DNA from 2 places in the Bacillus sp. TCT6 genome. Region 1 is predicted to be linked to the other one. Evidence: riboswitches for the same ligand, from Rfam matches in the RefSeq annotation. Region 1 holds a riboswitch; the other holds the start of a gene.
What was found. Region 1 has a riboswitch for preQ1 ahead of AC0ONG_RS06700 (QueT transporter family protein). Riboswitches for the same ligand answer to the same signal wherever they lie in the genome.
Positions count from the first base shown of each region.

Region 2: another riboswitch for preQ1. It lies ahead of queC (7-cyano-7-deazaguanine synthase QueC); the one in region 1 lies ahead of AC0ONG_RS06700 (QueT transporter family protein).

Region 1 covers NZ_JBVYHX010000001.1:1,309,682-1,321,619, reverse strand. Annotated here, with positions in the region: gene AC0ONG_RS06730 (LysE family transporter) at 1-250, opposite strand, end outside; gene AC0ONG_RS06725 (YqcI/YcgG family protein) at 265-993, opposite strand; gene cspB (cold shock-like protein CspB) at 1,256-1,453, shown strand; gene AC0ONG_RS06715 (DUF2564 family protein) at 1,573-1,821, shown strand; gene AC0ONG_RS06710 (zinc-finger domain-containing protein) at 1,855-2,031, opposite strand; gene AC0ONG_RS06705 (ribonuclease H family protein) at 2,044-2,703, opposite strand; gene AC0ONG_RS06700 (QueT transporter family protein) at 2,855-3,340, opposite strand; PreQ1 riboswitch class I at 3,347-3,391, opposite strand; gene AC0ONG_RS06695 (aldose 1-epimerase family protein) at 3,523-4,395, shown strand; gene AC0ONG_RS06690 (reverse transcriptase-like protein) at 4,465-4,851, shown strand; gene AC0ONG_RS06685 (DMT family transporter) at 4,865-5,770, shown strand; gene AC0ONG_RS06680 (DUF6123 family protein) at 5,773-6,033, opposite strand; gene AC0ONG_RS06675 (cysteine hydrolase family protein) at 6,216-6,776, shown strand; gene AC0ONG_RS06670 (GNAT family N-acetyltransferase) at 6,819-7,679, opposite strand; gene AC0ONG_RS06665 (DUF7507 domain-containing protein) at 7,802-11,938, shown strand, end outside.
Region 2 covers NZ_JBVYHX010000001.1:1,068,627-1,080,564, forward strand. Annotated here, with positions in the region: gene AC0ONG_RS05360 (class II aldolase/adducin family protein) at 1-315, shown strand, start outside; gene cbpA (cyclic di-AMP binding protein CbpA) at 442-1,065, shown strand; gene AC0ONG_RS05370 (divergent polysaccharide deacetylase family protein) at 1,130-1,900, opposite strand; gene AC0ONG_RS05375 (aspartyl-phosphate phosphatase Spo0E family protein) at 2,381-2,662, shown strand; gene AC0ONG_RS05380 (DUF3149 domain-containing protein) at 2,692-4,188, opposite strand; gene AC0ONG_RS05385 (MarR family winged helix-turn-helix transcriptional regulator) at 4,384-4,830, shown strand; gene AC0ONG_RS05390 (M3 family oligoendopeptidase) at 4,990-6,684, shown strand; gene AC0ONG_RS05395 (DinB family protein) at 6,822-7,355, shown strand; gene AC0ONG_RS05400 (DUF6254 family protein) at 7,457-7,573, shown strand; gene kinB (sporulation sensor histidine kinase KinB) at 7,585-8,793, opposite strand; PreQ1 riboswitch class I at 9,000-9,043, shown strand; gene queC (7-cyano-7-deazaguanine synthase QueC) at 9,137-9,799, shown strand; gene queD (6-carboxytetrahydropterin synthase QueD) at 9,799-10,290, shown strand; gene queE (7-carboxy-7-deazaguanine synthase QueE) at 10,283-10,999, shown strand; gene queF (preQ(1) synthase) at 11,018-11,515, shown strand; gene AC0ONG_RS05430 (YkvS family protein) at 11,564-11,749, opposite strand.

The sequences.
Region 1 (11,938 bases):
TCATTCCACCAATTCCAACAACCCAAGCATGCCAAAACCCACGTTCAATTCCTCGTTTTAACATTTCAATATTAATCGGCCCTACTGGTGCAGCTAATGAAATACCTAATACGATTTGCTGTATAATTGCTCCAAACATCGCTCTATCCTTTCTACTCTCTTTACTACTAGTTAATGATGTAATTTGAAAAAATGGACTAGCTTCCATAATAAAATACCCTTTTTTATCCAAAATATACAAAAGAGCCATATAGGTGATGGCTCTTACTTTTCTATCCTATGAAGAAAAGGACATTTCCCTTTTATTGGTTCTACATCGTCTCCTATGAAATATTGTTTCCATTCACGATGCTCTGGGTCACCATAATGACTAATGTTAGGATGTTTCGGCAATTGATCCCACTTTTCAACTCGCTCACGGACCATTTGTCTTGAATATGCTCCTTTAGGACGATCCCCCTCTAATCCATCAAAAATAGTGCGTGGTTGAAACCCAATAACGAGAGAATTCCCTAAATGTCTAGTTTTTCGTTGTTTATAAGCTGGCGCGTTTCCAAATGCGAATATTGGCTCACCACAAAATGAAAATTCCCATAAATAATGGTCTGGATCCTCAGGAATTTGCTTTGGCCATGCTTGATTATCGTTTTCATGTAAATACTGTAACACTTTCCAAAAGGAATCACGGTAATATTCGAGTGATCGTTCTTCACATTCCGGTTCTACAAAAAGGAAAAAGCCCCTTCTTACAATCGGCCTCTCTTTCATTAACTCTAAAAAAGATAACATTGTATGCGGCAAATGACTCCAATCATTATGAGAAAGAAATGAATAACGAAGTTCATTCTTTTTCAAAGCTGTTAAACCGAAATAACATGGAAAAGTTGGTTCTAACACGACACTTGAAAAAATCTCAAATTCTTTTGCAACCCAATCCGGTATGTCGGTTCTCGTTCTCATTCCTTCATTATCTAATAAGTACGACCTATTCATTCTTTCACCTCGTTATGTATAGCATTCAATTAAGAATATTACATACTCGGCCTGTCCTATACCTATTTAAAAATTTGATTGGAAAATTATTTAAAAATATAAAAAATAAAACCGCTTACTTGACTAAATTCTCCCAATTCGTGTATATTTAAATTAATCATTTAGCAGAATATTCAAGAATATAGCATTTTTAGTTTATATTATTTCTTTAAATGAATTTCACTAAATGAAAATAGTAAACGCTTTTAGGAGGAATTGTAACATGCAAGGAAAAGTAAAATGGTTTAACAACGAAAAAGGTTTTGGATTTATCGAAATGGAAGGCGCTGACGATGTATTCGTACATTTCTCTGCTATTCAAGGAGACGGCTACAAAGCTTTAGAAGAAGGTCAAGAAGTATCTTTCGACATTACTGAAGGTAACCGTGGACCTCAAGCTGCTAACGTAGTAAAACTTTAATCCAACATATAACAGGAGGTTACCTTACTTGGTAACCTTCTTTGTTATTCCTTTGTATATTTCCGTTTTACAGAGCAAAAACTATGTAAAATGCGCACTATACAAAGGAGGAATTATTAATGGGATCAGAAGTAAATGATTTTGAAGAAGTAAAATTCCGTGTAGAAACAGCACAAAAGATGGTAGGTTCTGCAACAATTTCAATGGATCCAGACACATTAGAGCATGCCACTACTGCAGTAGAAGCAGCTCGCTCACAGCTTGAAATTATGAAATCTGTTGCAGTAGATTTAGATGAACCATTTTTAATGAACGAGGAAAAGAAACTAAGCAAATGCGAGCAGCAATTAAACGAAGCAAAGCACTAAAAAACATCCAGAGAATTTTCTCTGGATGTTTTTTTATGACAACTGTTCTCCATACTTTTTCAATGTTTCTCCAACTGTACATTGTCTTATACAAAATGAATGTGCATAATATTTACTATTTGTCTTTCGATTATGTTCTCGCAAGAAACATCCTTCACAATATGTTTCTAATAAGTCATTTACCTCTGTAATGAGTTGCTTTTTATCCACCTTTGCACCTCTCTATTCGGTTATTTCTTTATGACTATCAATGACTGTCCCTTCTAATGCTTGCGTTGCTAATTGATGTGCTTCTTTATTTTGTTTTCTAGATATCGGATCACATACAAGTTTTAATTTCATTTGCTTCGCCTTTTGTTCAATTTGATCTAAATAATGGTTTAAATGCTCATCATAACAAGGCCATTCTCCCGCCAATTGCTGCAATACAACTTGAGAATCTCCGCGAAGTGTAACTGCTTCATATTTAATCCCTAATTCCTCGAGTATATTCATACCGTATAATAGTGATGCATATTCCGCTTCATTATTATCATCTATACCTTCTATATATGCATTGCGGCGAATGCGGTAGTTTGTATTTCCTTTTTTATAGTACACACATATACCAACGCCAGCTTCTTTCGTTTGCACATCATATCCCCCATCAAAATAAACGAGTATTTCTTGGGGCTCTTCCTCTACTTGTTTACTCAGTTTTTTCATTTCCTTTAATGACCATTCTGCATCCATTTCATCGTAAAATAAAAGTTCCTTAGCTCTTCCTGTTTTCTCAAAATCCTCTGCAAATTGAAGTATTTCTTCTATGTTCATATAATCTGTTGTTAATTCCGTCTGCAATCCTCGCTTCGTTTTATACAACCAATGAATTTTATATTTCATACTAGATTCCCCTTATATAAGACTTCTTATATGTAGCCAGCTAATGAAAGCCTTACTTTATTTTATTATATTTTATCTAGAGTCACAGCATTATATTCAATATGATTACATACAAAAAGAGCTATCCCTATAGGAATAGCTCTTTCATCTATTACATAAATCTTTCAAATTGTACTCGCTTATTAATCCAGTACATTACAGGCATACCAATGGCCATTACAACAAATTCACCGACTGCACATGTTAACCAAGACAACATAAATGGTAAACCCAATGCAAGATGAAGTTCAATTGCAATCATAAACATTGTAATCGTAAAGATAACCGTATTAAAAATCATACGAGCCCAAACACCTTTAATAAATCGCATAGAAATAATCGTTGCAACTAATGCAAGAATAGATTGCCCTACTCCAAATACTAAATCATAAGCGATCATAGGTGAGAAAAAGAGATTCGTTAAAAATACACCTAATACAATTCCGTAAATTGCTTTCTTGTTAAATACAACGAGATGATTAAACATCTCTGAAATACGAAATTGTACATTCGTAAAGCCAAATGGCTGAATAAGCATAGAAACAGCAATATATAATGCCGCTAAAATACCATTGCCGACTAAAGTTCTAATATTCATGACAAAATCTCCTTAGTTTTTTTACGTGGGATGGTTTCGAACCACGTTATTCTTTTTTTAGCAACAAGATTATATTTTACGTGGTAGCCCCTCTTTCGTCAATAGATTCCTATCATGAACTACCTTTTTTCTTTTAGACAACGTATAATGAAACATATGAAAGATTTAGGAGGTTTCACTTCATGATAGCAACAATCCAAAATGAAAAAGTGATCGTTTCCATTTCTGACAAAGGTGCAGAATTACAAAGCGTTCGCTTAAAAGAAGACAACACAGAATATTTATGGCAAGGTGATTCTACATATTGGGGACGTCGCGCACCAATTTTGTTCCCAATTGTCGGCCGATTAGTAGATAATACATACTACGTAGACGGTAAACCATATTCATTAACACAACACGGTTTCGCTCGTGATCTTACTTTCTCTGTGAAAGAACAAAGTGAAACAAAGATCACTTATATCGTTACTAATAATGAAGAAACGTTAAAAAAATACCCATACGAATTCGAATTACTCGTTTCTTATGAGCTAGAAGGACAAAGCGTTCATGTAACATATGAAGTAAACAATCCTACTTCTAAAGAGATGTTCTTCTCAATTGGGGCACATCCTGGATTCAACTTCCCTTTATTGGATGGTGAATCATTTACAGATTATCACTTATCGTTTAATGGTTCGGAACGCTTAGAAACAAGCGTATTAGAAGGACCTTACCTTTCAAACAAAAAGCAATTAATCGCTGAAAATACAACTGAATTGCCACTTACATATGATTTATTCAAAAATGATGCGCTTATTTTTGAAAATATGAATACGAATGAAATTTCGATTCGTTCTCATAAACATAATAAATTTGTAAAAGTAGAATTTGATGGCTTCCCATTTGTCGGCGTATGGACACCAGGGGATAACGCACCTTTCTTATGTATTGAACCTTGGTATGGAATCGCTGATGAAGTAAATCCAGCAAAAGATTTCAAGGACAAAAAGGGAATTCAATCTTTACAAGCGAATGAAACATTTACATGTCGTTACAGCATCACAATCGGATAACTACTCTATCCCCTACTTCAAAAAAATATTTAAGTAGGGGATAACCTTATAATTTGGAGGTTTCTCATTTTGATTGAAGTATATATTGATGGTGCATCAAAAGGAAATCCTGGTCCTTCTGGTGCAGGAGTGTTTATTAAAGGCGTTCAGCCACCTGTACAATTATCATTACCACTTGGAACAATGTCCAATCATGAAGCAGAATACCGCGCTTTACTTCTAGCATTAAAATATTGCATCGAGCATAATTATAGCACTGTCTCTTTTCGTACAGATTCCCAGCTTGTCGAACGGGCTGTTGAAAAGGAATACGCAAAAAATAAAATATTTGCACCTCTTTTAGATGAAGCACTACAGTACATAAAAAACTTCGATCTCTTTTTTATTAAGTGGATTCCAAGTAGTCAAAATAAAGTAGCTGATGAATTAGCTAGAAAAGCTATATTACAAAATTAACGGGGGTATGAGTGTGAAAAAAGATTGGATTGCTCCTCTTGCTTTATTATTTGTCTCTTTTATTTGGGGAGCTACGTTTGTTGTCGTTCAAAATGCTATGTCTTTCGTTGGTCCATTTACCTTTAATGGTATTCGCTTTTTATTCGCTGGAATTATTTTATTATTCGTTCAAATGATTTTCTCAAAAAACACTTCAAAACAAGATATAAAACAGAGTAGCCTCGCTGGATTAATCGTTGGGTTCTTTTTATGTGTTGGCTATGTATTACAAACATTTGGCTTACTTTATACAACTTCTTCAAAAGCAGGTTTCTTAACAGGGCTTAGTATCGTTATGGTACCAATTTTGTCTTTTATCTTTTTAAAACAAAAAGCTACCATTTTTATCGTACTTGGTATTGCTGTAGCAACAGCAGGTTTATACTTATTAACAGCTGCTGATTCTTTCCAATTAAATATAGGAGATGTACTTGTTCTCGGTTGTGCAATCGCTTTCGCTGCCCATATTCTTATTAACGGCTTCTTTTCTAAGAAAATATCACCTTTATTATTAAGCACATCTCAAGTATTAGCTGTTGGTATATTTTCTTCTATTTGCGCTTTTTTATTTGAAGATTGGGAAAAATTATTTTCAGTATCACTATGGACGAATCAATCTTTTTTATTCGCACTCTTTCTAACTGCCCTGTTTGCAACATCTATTGCTTTTTTCATTCAAACATCGGCCCAAAAGCACACTTCTCCAACGAGAGTAGCAATTATTTTCGCAATGGAACCCGTTTTTGCTGCATTAACAGGCGTTCTCGTTGCAAATGAACAACTTTCTATTTCTGCTATTATCGGATGTCTATGTATTTTCCTGGGCATGATTTTTGTTGAATGGCCTTCCAAAACAAAAAAAGAAGCGCAGGCTGCGTGAAGTTATGCTTGTAACTTCCGCATAAAAGCCTTAGCGCTTTTTTTATCTGTAATTTCTTCCTCTTTCAATCGTTCTAATAACGCAACGAAATAACTACCATCAAACTGCAATTGATGTTTAATTGTCGCTTCTATTGCTGCGTTCACAATCCCATCAGACGCACCAGTATATCCTTGTCCGAACATAATAAACCCTTGTGCTTCCTCTGATAATTTAAATCCTTTCGTATGTAAGAATGAAAGATAATCTTCTACTGTTTGCATGTTATTCCCACCTACTCAAAAATTCTCCATCTCCTATCATACATGTTTTTACACGCTATGAGAATGAAATTTCTTTGACAACTTTGTAAATCGCTCTTCTAATTCGCTTGCAATGGAGGATTTCCTAACAATCTGAAGGAATATGTACAGTGGAACTTATTTCATATTAAAGGGGAGACACGATGAAACAAGCACTATTAATTATCGACGCTCAACAAGAATTAATTGATGGAAATGAGCAAGAAAATGAAGTTTTTCGTAAAATCGAGCTATTATCTACACTAAATACAGCCATGCAGAAAGCAATAGATTCCAATGCTCTTATTGTTTTCGTAAGAGATATCGATGTTGCTTCTGGTAGCGGAGAAGGATTTGAAGTACATAATCAAATTCAAGTACCTCAGTCTGCAATCTTTATTAATAAAGCAGCAACCAATTCATTCTACGGCACTTCTTTACTTGAACTTTTAAAAGAAGAGAAAATTGGCCATATCGTTATCGGTGGATGTAAAACAGAGCATTGTATCGACACCGCAGTTAGAACTGCGACTGTACAAGGATTTGATGTTACATTAATTAAAAACGGTCATTCCACAACTGATTCTAACGTATTATCTGCAGAGCAAATTATTGCTCATCACAATAAAACTTTACACGGTCATTATAACGTTGATCATTTTTCTATGGTGAGAGATATCGAGGAAGACCTCTTTCAGCCAACTCATGACCAATATCGTGATTAAATTAGCTCAAAAAAGAATCCTTCATTTAAAAGGATTCTTTCTTTATCCAAAAATTTGTGCTGCAATACTATATAGTTCACTATTTCTTTTTATTAACCGATTACTATTTTTCATCATAATTGGTGGTGTATTCACCTTTTTAAAACCAGCAATCTCTAATTCTTTCATGAAATCGTTCTTTCCTTCTGGTACATCCATTCTTAATTTTCCATTATGCCCTCTTGCTAAATCATGTACTATTCTCATCGCCATCGCATTATTTTTAGCAACGACTGGTCCTATTATTTTATTTTCTGGCGTTTGTATACTTATACCGTATCCTACTACATTTTCTTTCGTATCCTTTACAACGACACACTGCTCACTTTGCATAATTCTTTGTTTTAAAAACTCGTTTCGGCTTGTCCCAAATGCGCCTTTATCTATTTTTATTATTCCTTCTAAATCACTCTCTTTATAAACCATCATATATTCTTCATTTTCTGCACATTTATGATTCGCATTGTACGAGTTACAAATATATTTAGAAACATAGCTTACTACCCTAAATCCTAATGTTTCATATAAGGGCTTCCCTTCATCCGTAGCAATAAGCATACATGGAGTTTGAGCTGATACGCTATTCATGCATGAATTCGTTGTCATCTTTCCAATCCCTCTCCCCTTATAATCTGGATGTACAATTACCATTCCAATAGATGCCAACGCCTCCCCGTATAATATAATTGCTGCGCTAGCAATAAGTTCCTTTCTCTCATTCCAGACGCCGTATACAATACCTGAGTTAAAAACTGCTTCAATTTCTTCTATGTTATAATCCCAGCCAATATAAGAAGATAACGCTACAATATCGCCTATTTGTTCTTTCCTAAGACGCTCCACCCTAATTTCCAATTCAATCATACTCCATCCCCTTATCTAGACATTTAAATCATTATTACTAAATCAACTTGTACATGTTTCCCTTTATTTGTCACACACATATGTTATTTTGACCAAGACTATATTGTAAATGAGGTGACAACATGCCCATTACGAATCGATTTTCTACCACCACTAACGGCGCACTCGCTATTACAGGTAATACTTTAGGCTTAAGTAAAATTAGTAATCAAAACCGTGCTGGTACAATCGGGGCCATTGGTGCGTTCGTAACTACGAATACAGCTTTACAAGTTCCTACTTTTCCTGCTGGTACAACGTTAAACTATACACAAAATAGTTCTACCGCTATTTTAAATATCCCTGCTGGCAGTACTATTCTTTACGCAGAACTCATATGGGGAGGAAATTATTTAACTCGCGATCAAAATATTACAAGTGTTCTAGGAAATCCCGTTTCATTTACGACACCCGTTTCAACATACTCAATTACTCCTTCAGCTGTTACAGCTTCAAATCAAACATTCGTTTCAAACTCTATTACATTTGGCTTTTATACTCGTTCAGCAGACGTAACAACTCTTATTCAAGCGGGGGGTTCTGGTTCCTATACTACAGGAGCTGTCCCTGGACTTGTTGATCCTTTAGATGCTTCAAATGGATCTATTAACTCGGCTGGATGGACACTCATTGTCGCTTATCAAAACGGGACATTGCCTGCAAGAAACTTAACCATTTACGTAGCTGGTAACCGTGTTTCTGCTGATACTGGTAGTGCAGATGTAGCTGTTTCAGGATTTTTAACACCCGCAGGAGGACCTGTAAGCGGGAGATTATTCTTAAGCTCCACTGAAGGAGATGCAGATTTAACCGGGGATCAAGCATTATTTGGACCAAATTTCAGTTCATTAAATGCTTTATCTGGGCCAAATAATGCTGTAAATAACTTCTTCGGTTCTCAAATTAATAATGCTGCTGGAAACTTAGATACAACTGGGACATTTGGAACGCGAAATCAAAGTGCTTCTACAGGCACAAACATCTCCGCTGGGAGACAGGGCTGGGATATTACTTCTATTGATATTTCTCCTTATTTAACAAACTCACAAGTGTCCGCCGCAATCCGTTTAACAACTAACGGAGATGCGTATATGTTAAATACAGTCGGTTTACAAATCAACATAAATTCACCTACTATACAAGCAACGAAAAGCGTGAATAAAAGTGTTGCTGCAATTGGAGATATTCTCACTTATACAGTTACGATCCCTAACACCGGACTTCTTCCGGCGAATAATGTTACCTTTACAGACATTCTCCCTAACGGGACTTCCTTTATACCTGGCACTGTAACAGTAGATAATGTCCCGCAAACAAACGCAAATCCCGCCGCTGGTATATCTCTTGGAACAATCAATAATGGTGCTTCTCGTACAGTAACTTTCCAAGCTACTGTCGTTTCTCTTCCAAGTCAAAACCCTATCTCTAATACCGCTAATATTACATTTCAATATACACCTATCGCCGGAGGAACAACCTTTAACGGTCTTGCAACAAGCAATTCTGCTGGAACACAAATTAACCTGGCAGATATTAATGGAACAAAATCAGTCAACAAAATTTTTACCGATATTGGTGAAACATTAACTTACAGTATTGCCTTAGCTAATATAGGAAATATCGCTGCAACGAACGTTATATATACGGATCCGATTCCTAGCGGAACTACTTTCATTCCAGGAAGTGTAACTGTTAACGGAGTTACTCAAGCTGGAGCAAATCCCGCTAATGGTATATCAATTGGTTCGATTGCCGCAAATTCCACTACTACTATTTCATTCCAAGTGCTCGTTCCTTCTATCCCTCAAACAAATCCAATATTAAATAGTGGAACAACAACATATCAATATATTCCTGTACCAAATCAACCTGCAGTAAGTGGGACTGATACGACAAATATCGTATCTACTCAAGTGAATAACGCTACTGTAACAATGGTAAAAGCAGTAGATAAAAATTTTGCAGATATTGGTGATACACTAACGTACACCGTTTCTTTTACAGGTACAGGTAATACAAATGCGAACAATGTTATTTTTACAGATGTCATTCCTACTGGAACAACTTTTGTTTTAAACAGTTTAACAATAGATGGCACTACACAAGTGGGCGCAAATCCCGCTAACGGCGTGAACATTGGATCCATCCCAAGCGGCACAACAAAAAATGTTACATTTCAAGTAGTAGTAAACACAATACCCGTGTCAAATGTCGTATCTAATGGATCAAATGCTTCTTATCAATATACCGTCAATCCTATCCAATCACCCGTTACAAAAAACATTTCTTCTAATCTCGTTTCCACTCAAATTAACAATGCGAATGTAACATTAACAAAATCAACTAACAAACAATTTGCCACAATTGGTGAAACGATAGGTTATACAATCCTTATTACAAACAGTGGAAATACAGCCGCTAATAACGTACAACTAACAGATCCACTTCCAAATGGAACGATATTAACATTAGGTTCGGTAACGCTCAACGGCGTTTTGCAAAATGTAGATTCTCTCGTTGCTTTACCTATTGGCACAATTCCTGCTGGAGCTACTTTTATCCTCTCTTTCCAAGTAACAGTTATTAATATTACTTCACAAAATCCTATCCTTAATAACGCTTTTGCCTCTTACATTTACACTGTAAATCCAAGTCTGCCACCAACTTCAAAAACAGCAAATTCTAATTCTGTTACATCTACAATTAGACTAGCAAATCTCCATGCTAATAAATCTGTAGATAAGACGTTTGCGGAAGTTGGCGATGTATTAACTTACACCTTTGCTCTTACTAACGATGGAAATGTTGCAGCAAACAACGTATTACTATCCGATTCCATCGCGAATGGCACTTCCTTTGTACCGAACAGTGTTATAGTTAACGGTGTTACTCAGCCGGGCATAACACCAGCTAGCATCAATATTGGTAGCATCAATGCTAATACTACAATTACAGCTTCATTCCAAGTAGTAATAACTAGCATTCCAAATCCAAACCCTATTTCAAATAGCGCTTTCGTCTCCTACAACTTTATCGTTGATCCAAACGCTTCACCTGTAAATAAAAACACTACTTCAACCACTACATTTACTCAAGTAAACGATGCAAATGTCATTTCAGCAAAAACAGTGGATCAAGCGTTCGCTACCGTAGGGGATATATTAACTTATACTGTTACTTTGACGAATGCAGGAAGTGTTTCTGCTGATAGTCCTACTTTCGTAGATACAAATCCAGACGGTACTACCTTTATTCCAAACACTTTTCTTATTAATGGTGTACTCCAAAATAACGCAGATCCAAATATAGGTGTTCCACTACCTTCCATTCCTGCTAACGGCTCACTTACCGTCTCTTATCAAGTAACCGTCACCTCTTTACCAACACAAAACCCAACGATAAATTCATCTAGTACACAGTATAGTTTTATTCTAAATCCGGGAGATCCACCAACTATAGAAATATCTGTAAGTAACACTGTAAGTACACAAATTAATTTAGCTAATGTAGTTATTGTCAAAGAAGTAGATTTAACTATCGCCGATGTAGGGCAACCAATCACATATACAATTTCTTTAGCTAATCTTGGCAATACTACAGCAAATAATGTTATTGTTACTGATATAATCCCTAATGGCACCACTATCGTACCAAATAGTATTTTTATAGGTGGTGCTTTACAACTAGGTGCAGATCCCAGTACCGGTCTTCAAGTCGGCTCCATTCCTTCGGGTGGTTTTACAACGATTGTTTTTCAAATAAGTGCAAATGGGCTACCTTCACCAAATCCAATTCAAAACAGCGCTTCACTTCAATATAGCTTTATCGCTGATCCAAATTTACCCGCTCTTGTTAGAAACGCTGCTAGCAATATAGTAACTACACAAATTAATACTGCTAATATCATTGCTACAAAGCTAACAAGCACAAACTTTGCTGATGTCGGTGATATCATATTATATGCGACTATTTTAACAAATAACGGGAATATCCCTGCTGCTAATGTAACGTTTACAGATATCATTCCAGCGGGTACCCTCTTCATTCCTAATACTGTAACGATTAATAATGTCCCTATAGCTAATGCAAATCCTGCTAACGGCATTTCGATTGGTACGATAGGAGCAAATTCATCACGCACCGTTGCATTCCAAGTTTTTGTACCAACTATCCCTGCTGTAAATCCGATTACAAATCAATCAGGCACAACATTCCAATAT
Region 2 (11,938 bases), 240 kb from region 1:
ATATCAGAGTTATATGGAGAAGAAGGAGAAGTAACGTTCGATAAACGCAGTGTGGAACGTGTTTTCGGAAAAGAAGGTATAACAGAAATGACCATTCCAATTGTAGAAGATGAAAAAAAATTCGCTGATTTATTAGAAAGCAATGTTCCGAATTTCATTGAAGGTGGAGGAGTAGTTCTTGTTCATAATTACGGCATGATTGTGTGGGGAAAAACGCCAGAAGAAGCGAAAAAATGGCTAGAGGGTATAGAATATTTAATGAACTATCATGTGAAATTATTAATGATTAAGGGCGCAAGAAGCTCTGTTATATAAAAATGAATGTGATATGGCCACAAGTTAATAAATAAATGAAAGCGTTTTAAAAATAATTTCACTCATAAAATATAGGTCTCCTTATTATATATAGATTACATGTTGACATGTAAGGAGGAACATATTTTGCGAGTTAAATATCATTTTCTGCCAAAGCAGCAAGTAACATTTTGCAAAATAAATGATTCTGGTGAAGAGGCACTGCAAACGATGAACAAAACGGGATTTCGAGCCATCCCGGTATTAGCAGAAGATGAGAAGAAATTCACGGGGATTATTTATAAAGTAGATTTATTAGAAAAAAAATGCAATAGCGGATTAGAGCATGTAAGTGCAGGAGATATACTTGACAATTCCAATGCATTTATTTTTGAAAAGGATTCCTTCTTCAGAGCCTTTTATGTGATTCGTCGGCTTCCGTTTTTAGCCGTGCTAAATGATTATAATGAATTTGTCGGTATGTTAACGCATTCGAATATATTTGATGTTATTGAAGATTCATTTGGTATGCGGACAGGTGGTTATATATTAACAATTGCAACACAAGATTGTAAAGGAACGATTAAAGAGCTTGGGACATTGTTAAAAGCATATAATATCGGTGGGTTGTTTACACTCGATAACGGTGATCAATATATCCGCCGCGTTATTGTAAATATATCAGATGAGTTAGATGAAACAAGATTAAAGCAATTAATCGGAAAAATAGAGAAAAAAGGATTCAGAGTGAGTCATGTAGATTATATTTAAGTTAAAAAGAAAAGTACCTATCTGTTATATATAGATAGGTACTTTTCTTTGTGAGTAATAAACTTTATTTTGAAACAGGAGGCGGGGATAATGCTAGATCAGATAAAAAAATAAAGTCTGCATGCTCACGAATTTTAGGGATAGAAGTTTCAATAACGCGTGATGTAATTTCACCTGGGGGGCCCACATGCCCGATAGCTACCATAATAGGTTTTTCTTGAATTTTTTTGATGAGTAATTGGGCTTGTTTTGAAATATGTCCTGCTGTATACACATCATCAAAAAATAGTTGGTTTTCAATAATAGGAACTCCTAATTCTTTTCCGATTTTTGGGACGACACTATTAGGATTAGTTTTACTATCTAAGTAAAATAAACCGTGTTTTTTACAAGCAGCAAGTATAAGGCGAACAATTCTTTCATCCGCTGTTACTTTTGACCCCATATGATTGTTCATTCCAATTGCATGCGGAACTTCTTGAATCGCTTGTTCAAGTCGGTTGTTTATTTCTTCATCGCTTAAATCGGTTGTAATTGCTTTCGGTCCAAGCCATTCTTTTTTACCTTTAATAGGTTCCATTGGCATATGTATAATAACTTCATGGCCTTTTTTATGGGCGGCTATTGCATCTTCTTTTGTGGAAGGAAGAAAAGGCATAACAGCAACAGTGAGCGGAATGGGAAGTGATAACATTTGATTAGTCCCCTTCATATTATTGCCGAAATCATCAATGACAATAGCAACTTTATTCGTATGAGCATTTGCTTGAATAGGAAATAAGAAGGACGGTAAAAACAAAACAATGATGAACAATGTAATCGTATATTTTCGCATATAAATATTTCCTTTCTATTGTTATCCCGCTATTTGTGGGTAGTAAGACTCCCACCTCAACATTGGGTTGGATAGGTGGGAGATTCACTGCCTATAAACGCACGATTGGTGAATGCTAATAATCAGTGGGGCTGAACAAAAAACACTGATTAAAGTTTCACTTTATCAATCATCATTATGTTTTGCTTTTTTATATAAATTAAACAAAAAATGTCGAAGAAAAGTAGGTGGAAAATTAAGAATCCCCGGTTTACGTAGAATTTGTAAAAAAAGAAGATGAAAAAAATGTCTATTATTGCGAATGTATTTACAAAGATAGAATAATTTGTAATAATTCTCAAAGTGAGGGTAAAGATTTGTAAATTACAGGGAGAAAATGTTAAAATTTCTGATTCTTCAAATTTGTATATGATTAAGTAGTTAAAAAGGTCAATGGAGAAGTGAAGTTGAGAGCATGGAAGTATAATAAGGGGGATATGGATGTTTACTGTAAAAAGGAAGTACACATTAGAAAAGCTTTCACGTGATATTCATATGAAACGTGAAGAAATGATTCAACTAGGATTAACAAGTGGGCTAAATAGTAGGGAGACAATTCAAGTTAGTCAAGAATTGGACAAGCTTATTTTACAATATCAGTGTTATAAAGAAAAACAAACACCGAAATGGTTTTCAATTATAAAAATACCAATTTTCCAAATCGGGTATGAAGGAAAATCAAATAATTTTTGGCGAATGCTTGTCGCTGGTTTTATGAAATAAGTATAATTACCCTTATAGGATAAGGATAATTATACTATGTGTAACGGAATTTCGATATGAACTGTCGTTCCTTCGTTTTCTGTACTGTCAATAAAAATATGCCCATTATACATCTCTACAATTCGTTTACATATGACAAGTCCAAGACCTGTTCCAGTATCTTTATTAGTAAAGAACGGATGAAAGAGGTGTTTTTGAATATGTTGCGGAATCCCTTTTCCAGTATCTGTAATCTGCAATTGTGCGTGTGTTTCATTGTTTTTTACTACAATGGTTAGTGTATCACTAGAAGTCATGGCCTCAATTGCATTTTTTGTAATGTTTAAAACCACTTGTTTCATATGGTCTTTCGAACAACGGATATGAACAGGATGGTCTGGCAAATGTAAATGGAATACAATGTTATGTAAATTCGCCTCAGATTGAATAATTAATGCTACCTCATTTAGAATTGTTCTTACGTCATATGTTTGTTCGATGATGGCGGTTGGCTTGCCGAGAATAAGAAATTCACTTACAATTTCATTGATTCGCTCTATTTCTTGTTCAATTACGGAAAAGTAGAACTGATCTTGTTCATCTTTATATTTCTCTTTTAATAGAGCGACGAGTCCTTTAATTCCAGTAAGAGGATTACGGATTTCGTGTGCTGTACTTGCTGCAAAAGTTCCAACTAATTCAATTTTCTGTAGTTCATTTTGTTGTCTTTCAAGTTTTGTTTGACGTTTTAACAACATATATTGAGCAAGTAAAAATAAAATAGACATTAAAAATAAAGTAGCGATACACTCTATTGCAACCCACTGGTATAAGTTTTTTTGATGAATAGGTAATGGTGAAACAGAGACCTTCCAATTTAATCTTTGGAGTGGAGTAGTAAGCATATTAGAATGCGTATCACTTGTGTCATTATTATCATCGGTTAGAAAAACTACATCATGTTTATCAGTTACCTCAAAATGGTATTGTGGTTTAATGGCATTTAAAGAAGATGAAATGTAATCAAAGCGTAAACTAGCTAATAATAATCCTGAGAGCTCCTTCTGTTTATTGAATATGGGGGCAGCAATCATAATAGCTTTATGTCCAAGAACGCGATCAGTAATGACTGATGATACAGTGGTTTTTTTAGTTTGTAGCACGTCTTGAATATATTTACGGTCTGAAACATCTACGGGCTTTGATTCATCTTCAGATGCGATTGTAATGACCCCTTTTGGTGTAGCGTAATATAGACCAGAAAAGCGTGCATCGTTTCCATCTGTATCATGTACAATTTGTTTAATGCCATTTATATTACCAGTCTCGGTGCCTACAACTTTTGCAAGCATGTCTAAAGCAGAAATTGCTTCACCAAGATGATGATCTAAATAATCTCTATATAAAAAGAGAACTGTATGAGCGGATAATTTGTTTTCCTGTTTCATTTTATATGTATGATACGAATAAAATGTAGCACCAATCCCTATTGTCGGTAGGATAACAAGCAATATATATATAATTATGCTTTGGAATTTGACTTTCAAATGTGGTACTCCTTCTTTTTTTATTATCATTATATATAAACTATGTTAAAATTGTCATGTTTTTATTCAAGAATGATTCTTAATATATTAGGGGAGAGGAAATGGATGAGTGAATGCTCATTCGGAATTCACATGAAGTATGAAGTGGCATTTTCTTTTTATTGCTGAGAATTTAAGTGAAGGGTTGAAAGTTGTATGACATCAAATAATGAACGAGAAGATATTTCTCAATCTTTAAAAGTATTTATTGCATTATCTCGTGTACATCGTTCTGTTATGGATACTACAAATAAATCTATACAAAGTAACGGGTTAAATCCAACGGAATTTGCTGTATTAGAACTGCTATATCATAAAGGCGGTCAACCACTCCAGCAAATTGGTGAGCGCATTTTAATAGCCAGTGGCAGCATTACATATGTTGTAGATAAGCTGGAGAAAAAGGGATTAGTAAAGAGAATCCCATGCCCGAATGACAGACGTGTTATTTACGCGCAATTAACTGAGTCTGGCGAGAACTTTATTGCTTCTATTTTTCCGGGGCATGAGAAAGTTATACATCAGTCTTTTGAAATGTTAACGAAAGATGAAAAAGATGAATTACTTGATCTATTAAAAAAAATTGGGAAGTATGAAAAATAATAATATGTTCCAAAGGAGCTTTGGATAAATAAATCCAAGGCTTTTTTATTTGCAATGAACTCAGGGTAGTAACTGCCGAATTTTGTTGAAAATTAAGAGGGAATTCGGGAATACGTATTGAATTATAGTAAAGGTATGTAATGGAGAGGAGGCTCGTTCATGTCATTTAAAGACTATGAATATAAACGCCCAAATATTGAAGAGTTAAAAGAGAAATTTACTGTTGCTTTAGAGAAGTTTGATAACGCAAAAACTGTAGAAGAACAAAAACAAGTCATTCATTCAATTAATGAAATTCGCAACGATTTTGGTACAATGGGAAACCTTTGTTACATTCGCCATTCTGTTGATACGACGGATACTTTTTATAAGGAGGAGCAGGATTTCTTTGATGAATTCTCTCCAGTTGTACAAGGATATGGTACAAAATATTATAAGGCACTCATTAATTCTCCATTTCGTGAAGAATTAGAGGCGTATTATGAAAAACAATTATTTGCTCTAGCAGAATGTGATTTAAAAACATATTCAGATGAAGTCGTGAAAGATTTACAATTAGAAAATAAATTATCGTCGCAATATACACAGTTATTAGCATCTGCAAAAATTGACTTTGCTGGAGAAGAAAGAACGTTATCGCAACTGATTCCGTTTATGCAAGGAAAAGAAAGAAGCGAACGTAAAGCAGCAAGTGAAGCATACTACGGATTTTTAGCTGGAAATGAGGAAGAACTAGATCGTATTTATGATGAGCTTGTTAAAGTGAGAACGAAAATCGCAAAATCTTTAGGTTTCAAAAACTTTGTTGAACTTGGATATGCAAGAATGTACCGTACAGATTATAATGCGGAGATGGTGGCTAATTACCGTCAGCAAGTGCTGGATTATATCGTTCCCGTTACAACGGAATTAAGAAAGCGACAACAAGCACGTATCGGTGTAGAGAAGTTAGCTTATTACGACGAAAACTTTGAGTTTGCTACAGGGAACCCAACTCCAAAAGGAGATGCGGATTGGATTGTTGATCATGGAAAGACGATGTATAAAGAGTTATCGGCTGAGACAGATGAATTTTTCAATTTCATGCTAGATAATGATTTATTAGATTTAGTTGCGAAAAAAGGAAAAGCTGGTGGCGGATATTGTACATATATTGAGAATTATAAAGCGCCATTTATTTTCTCAAACTTCAATGGAACATCTGGTGACATTGATGTATTAACACATGAAGCAGGTCATGCTTTCCAAGTATATGAAAGTCGTAAATTTGAAATTCCAGAATATAATTGGCCAACATATGAAGCGTGTGAAATCCACTCTATGAGTATGGAATTTTTTACATGGCCATGGATGAAGCTATTCTTTGAAGAAGATGCAGATAAATATTACTTCTCTCACTTAAGTTCAGCACTTCTGTTTTTACCTTATGGCGTATCAGTTGATGAATATCAACATTATGTATATGAAAATCCTGAAGCATCACCTGAAGAGCGTAAGACAGCATGGCGTAACATAGAGAAGAAATACTTACCGCATCGTGATTATGAGGATAATGATTATTTAGAGCGCGGTGGTTTTTGGCAACGTCAAGGGCATATTTATAGTTCACCTTTCTATTATATTGATTACACGCTTGCTCAAATTTGTGCGCTACAATTTTGGAAACGTGCAAGAGATAATAGACAAGAGGCGTGGGAAGATTATGTGAATCTGTGCCAACAAGGTGGAAGTAAATCGTTCTTAGAATTAGTAGAAGTTGCAAATTTAACATCACCATTTGCTGAAGGCTGTGTGAAAAGTGTTATTACAGAAATTGAAGCATGGTTACATGCGATTGACGACACAAAATTGTAAAAAACATGCGCTTTTTTTCACATGTTTAACATCGACATAATGGGAAAATGATGAGATAATAAAAGAAAATTCAGAATACTAAAGAGGTGTTTCTAATAAGGAGCACCTCTTTTCACCAACAAAAGGGGGGAACAAGTATGCTTCAATCTAATATGGATGTGAGTTTAGAAAGTTTAGTAAACTCATTACAGTCTACCCGAAGCACGCTATTATCAGAAATTGAAATGTTAAATGATACAGAAGTGAATGTAAAGCCACGCCGTGATAAATGGAGTATTACTCAAATTTTACACCACTTGCATTTAGTTGAACAATCTGTCACGTCTGCCCTTGTATATGCTTTACAAAAAAACGAAAGAAACATGACTCCATTTAAAGACCTCCAACTTACGCTTGATCGCACACATAAACGAGAAGCTCCTCAGCAAATGCAACCAACAGAAACTTTAATGAAAAAACAGCAAGGAATTCAATTACTAGAACATTCACGACAAGAACTATTACACGCGCTTCATAGTGTTATAGATGAAAAAGATCTATTTGAAAATGGATTAAAGCATCCTGTTTTTAATGATCTGAATTTGTATCAATGGGTTCAATTTCTTGATTTGCATGAACAAAGACATCTTACGCAGTTAAAAGAGGCGAAACATGCAATTTTGCAACGCTAAAGTGGAAGAAGTGGGAAACCACTTCTTTTTTGATATGTGCATAGTTTTCTTTCTTATTTTGGAATACTACATGGAGAAAGAAAAGAAGGAGTTGAAAAAATATGTCTAAGAAGAAGCGAGAAGAGGAGCGCGCCTGGAAAGCGCGTAAAGAAAATCAACAACCGCACGGAAAAGTGAAAGCTTTTGCTGAATTAGTTGAAGGAACAGAAAAAACGTGATGATTATTTCATCACGTTTTTTGTATGAGTGGAAAAGTTAATAAAAAGGTTGTACCGATTCCTTTTTCACTTATAATATCAATTTTTCCGTTCATAGCTTGAACAACACTGAATACGACCATCATTCCAAGTCCAGTGCCTTTTTCTTTCGTTGAATAGAAAGGCGAACCAAGACGTTTTACTTGTTCTGAATCCATACCGATTCCTGTATCTTTTATATATAACTGAATATGCTTATGATCAGGAACTAATGTGAAATAAAGATCACCGCCTTTTGGCATAGCCTCAATGCAATTTTTTAAAATATTTAATAAACATTGATTTAGTTTTTGTTTTTCTCCAGCGATAAAAAAAGAAGTGCTTTGCTTTATATAATGAGTACGTACATTTGTTAAATTAGCAAGCGGTGTAATTAACGACAATGCATGTAGTAATTCTTCTTCTAACTGTAATGTTTGTTCTTTTTCAATGCTTGGTTTGGCAAAAGTTAAATAATCTGTAAGAACATGATTTGCTTGTTCGATGCCGTTAATGGCAATGTCGATATATAATTTTCGTTCCTGCTCAGTGCATGTATCTGATTGTAACAGTTGTAAAAACCCTTTCGTTGAAGTTAATGGATTGCGAATTTCATGAGAGATAGACGCTGCCATTTCACCAATTAAATGAAACTTTTCAGCATTTATAAGTTCGTTTTGGAGACGAACTTGAGTTTGTAATATGTGTAGTAAATATAAAATTAGGATCGTACCAAGCATTGAACATAACTCATATACAATAATATGCGGTATATAATCAGTCTTATTTGTAACCTTTGAAAGAAAGAAAGGTATCCAACTAAATCCGTATGTGAGACTGTAGATAATAGCAAGTGTTATTTTTATACGATTAGAAGTTCGATTGAAAAATTTATATGTTAATAGTAGAACAATAAATAGAAGAACAGAACCGATAAGAGATGGGAAAACACCTACCCCACCTAATAGTAAGCGATATATGTTTAATACAACTAAGATAGAACCACCAGCAATAGGCCCTCCCGTTAATGTACCGACAATTAATACAATATGGCGCATATCAAATTGAAAACCATTATTTGTTTTTGCTGCAAATGTAATACAGAGTACGGTAGCGAGGCAACACAATACAATAAATATAGCTGAATTTAATTTAGGAGAGCGTTTCCCTTTTTGATTCCAAAATAAATGATATACGAGCATTGTAATAAGGATGAATAATATATTTAAAAAGAGATAAATAATAAAGGATTTCAGTGGGATGCCTCCTCTCTTCTTATATTAAATTAATCATACTATAAAATGAAAGAAATGAAATAATAAATAGCGGAAAAATCAGAAATTTTTACGCTAGTATACAATATGTTACAATAAGCTGTGTCAATGAAAGAAGAAATTCCGTGCACCGCGCGGGAGAGGTTCGCGAACTCCCTCTATAAAAAACTATGGAAACAACAATATCCTTAGGTATTGTTTTGTTTTTTTATTGTGACAGTTCAAGAACGTTCTTTCTTCTTATTTATAGTAGAGAAGGAGAATGAGTGAAATGAAAAAAGAAAAAGCAGTTGTTGTTTTTAGTGGAGGACAAGATAGTACAACATGTTTATTTTGGGCAATAGAGCAGTTTGCAGAGGTAGAAGCTGTAACGTTTAATTACAATCAACGTCATAAGCTAGAAATTGATTGTGCAGCGAAAATTGCAAAAGAGCTAGGAATAAAGCATACGGTACTAGATATGAGTCTATTAAATCAACTTGCTCCAAATGCGTTAACGAGAACGGATATGGAGATTACACATGAAGAAGGTGAATTGCCATCGACATTTGTAGATGGACGAAATTTACTCTTCTTATCATTTGCTGCTGTATTAGCAAAACAAGTTGGAGCACGTCATATTGTAACGGGTGTATGTGAAACTGATTTCAGTGGTTATCCAGATTGCCGTGATGTGTTTGTGAAATCGTTAAACGTTACTTTAAATTTATCCATGGATTACCCGTTTGTCATTCACACGCCACTTATGTGGATTGATAAAGCTGAAACATGGAAATTATCAGATGAACTTGGAGCATTTGAGTTTGTTCGAGAAAAAACATTAACATGTTATAACGGAATCATTGGTGATGGTTGCGGTGAATGTCCAGCGTGCCAACTTCGTAAAGCAGGATTAGATACGTACCTACAAGAACGCGAAGGAGCGAACAACTAATGGATAATTTCTTTGGATTTCGCATCGTAGAAAATTTGCAAAAAATGGACAAGGATATTCAGCGTAAACAGCTCAAATACCATAATAAAAGAGTAATGGTCAGCAAGGAATTTACATTTGATGCAGCACACCATTTACACTGTTATGAAGGGAAATGTAAAAACTTACATGGTCACACATATAAAGTTGTATTTGGAATTAGTGGATATGTAAATGAAATAGGACTTGCAATTGACTTTGGTGATATAAAAGAGATTTGGAAGAATGAAATCGAAATTTATTTAGATCATCGTTATTTAAACGAAACGTTACCTGCAATGAATACGACTGCTGAAAATATGGTCGTTTGGATTTATGAAAAGATGGCAGAGGCACTAACTAAAGAGAATCGAGTGAACGAATATAAAGGAGCTCGCGTAGAATTTGTTCGTCTATTTGAGACGCCGACTAGTTATGCGGAAGTAAGACGGGAGTGGATGCTCGATGAGTAAAATCCCTGTCTTAGAAATATTTGGTCCGACTATTCAAGGTGAAGGAATGGTTGTAGGGCAAAAGACAATGTTTATCCGTACGGCTGGTTGTGATTATAGCTGCGCTTGGTGTGATTCTGCTTTTACATGGGATGGATCAGCTAAAAATCAAATTAGACAGATGACAGCAGAAGATATTTGGGATGAGCTTGTTGCAATTGGAGGAGAAAAATTTTCTCATGTTACGATTTCAGGCGGGAATCCGGCATTGCTGAAAAATATTGAGTTTCTTCTTTCTATATTAAAAGAAAATGGAATGCGGACGGCAATTGAAACTCAAGGGAGTAAATGGCAAGATTGGTTACTTCAAATTGATGAAGTAACAATTTCTCCAAAACCACCAAGTTCGACGATGAAAACAGATTTTCAGAAGTTAGATGCTATTATTCAGAAACTAGCAGGAAAAGATATTAGTTTAAAAGTAGTAGTATTCGATGATCATGATTTTGAATATGCAGTTAAGATGCACGAACGTTATCCAGATGTACCATTTTTCTTGCAAGTAGGAAACGATGATACAAAAACAGTGGATGATGCAATGCTTATTAAAAAATTATTAGATAAGTATGAGTGGCTGATTGATAAAGCTGTAAATTGTAAAGAGATGAATGATGCAAAAGTATTGCCCCAGCTTCATGCGTTAGTATGGGGAAATAAACGCGGCGTATAATGAGAAGGGATGTTTAAAATGACAGGAAGATTAGATGAAGATTTAAAAGATGTAACATTACTAGGAAATCAAAATACAAAATATTTATTTGAATATAGCCCAGAAATATTAGAGGTATTTGATAATAATCATCCAAACCGTGATTATTTTGTAAAATTCAATTGTCCTGAATTTACAAGTTTATGTCCGAAAACAGGACAACCAGATTTTGCAACAATTTATATTAGCTATATTCCAGAGCAAAAAATGGTAGAGAGTAAATCTTTAAAGTTGTATTTATTTAGTTTCCGCAATCATGGTGATTTCCACGAAGATTGCATGAACGTTATTATGAACGATTTAATTAAATTAATGGATCCACGTTACATTGAGGTATGGGGGAAATTTACACCACGTGGTGGCATTTCAATTGATCCATACTGCAACTACGGTCGCCCGGGGACGAAGTATGAACAAATGGCTGACTACCGCATGATGAACCACGATCTATATCCGGAAACAATTGATAATCGTTAATAGAAAGAAAGGGCCTGTATACTATACAGGCCCTTTCTTTCTATTATATTATGCATTTTGATTAATGACAGTATAGTTTTTATGACTTACAACTGTAAGAGGTTCCATATCTAGTTCTCTAAAATTCTTCATAATTGTTATATCAACAATAACAGAGTTTTGATTTACTTTTTGAACACGGCCTTGCATTCCACCTTTAAATTCGATGATATCTCCAGTTTCTGCGATCTGCATAAGCAACTCTCCTTGTTACAGTTTTCCCAAAAAAAGAATAAATTTGGGTTTTTTTATTTCCTCCTATTTTGAACCATATTTCCTACTTTGTAAATGTTTCCAAAGTAAAAATTCGAAAAAAATTCACTTTTTGTAAGAAAATATGTAGAAAATCCATGTTATTTGAAAAAATAGCAAAAATGCGGAAAT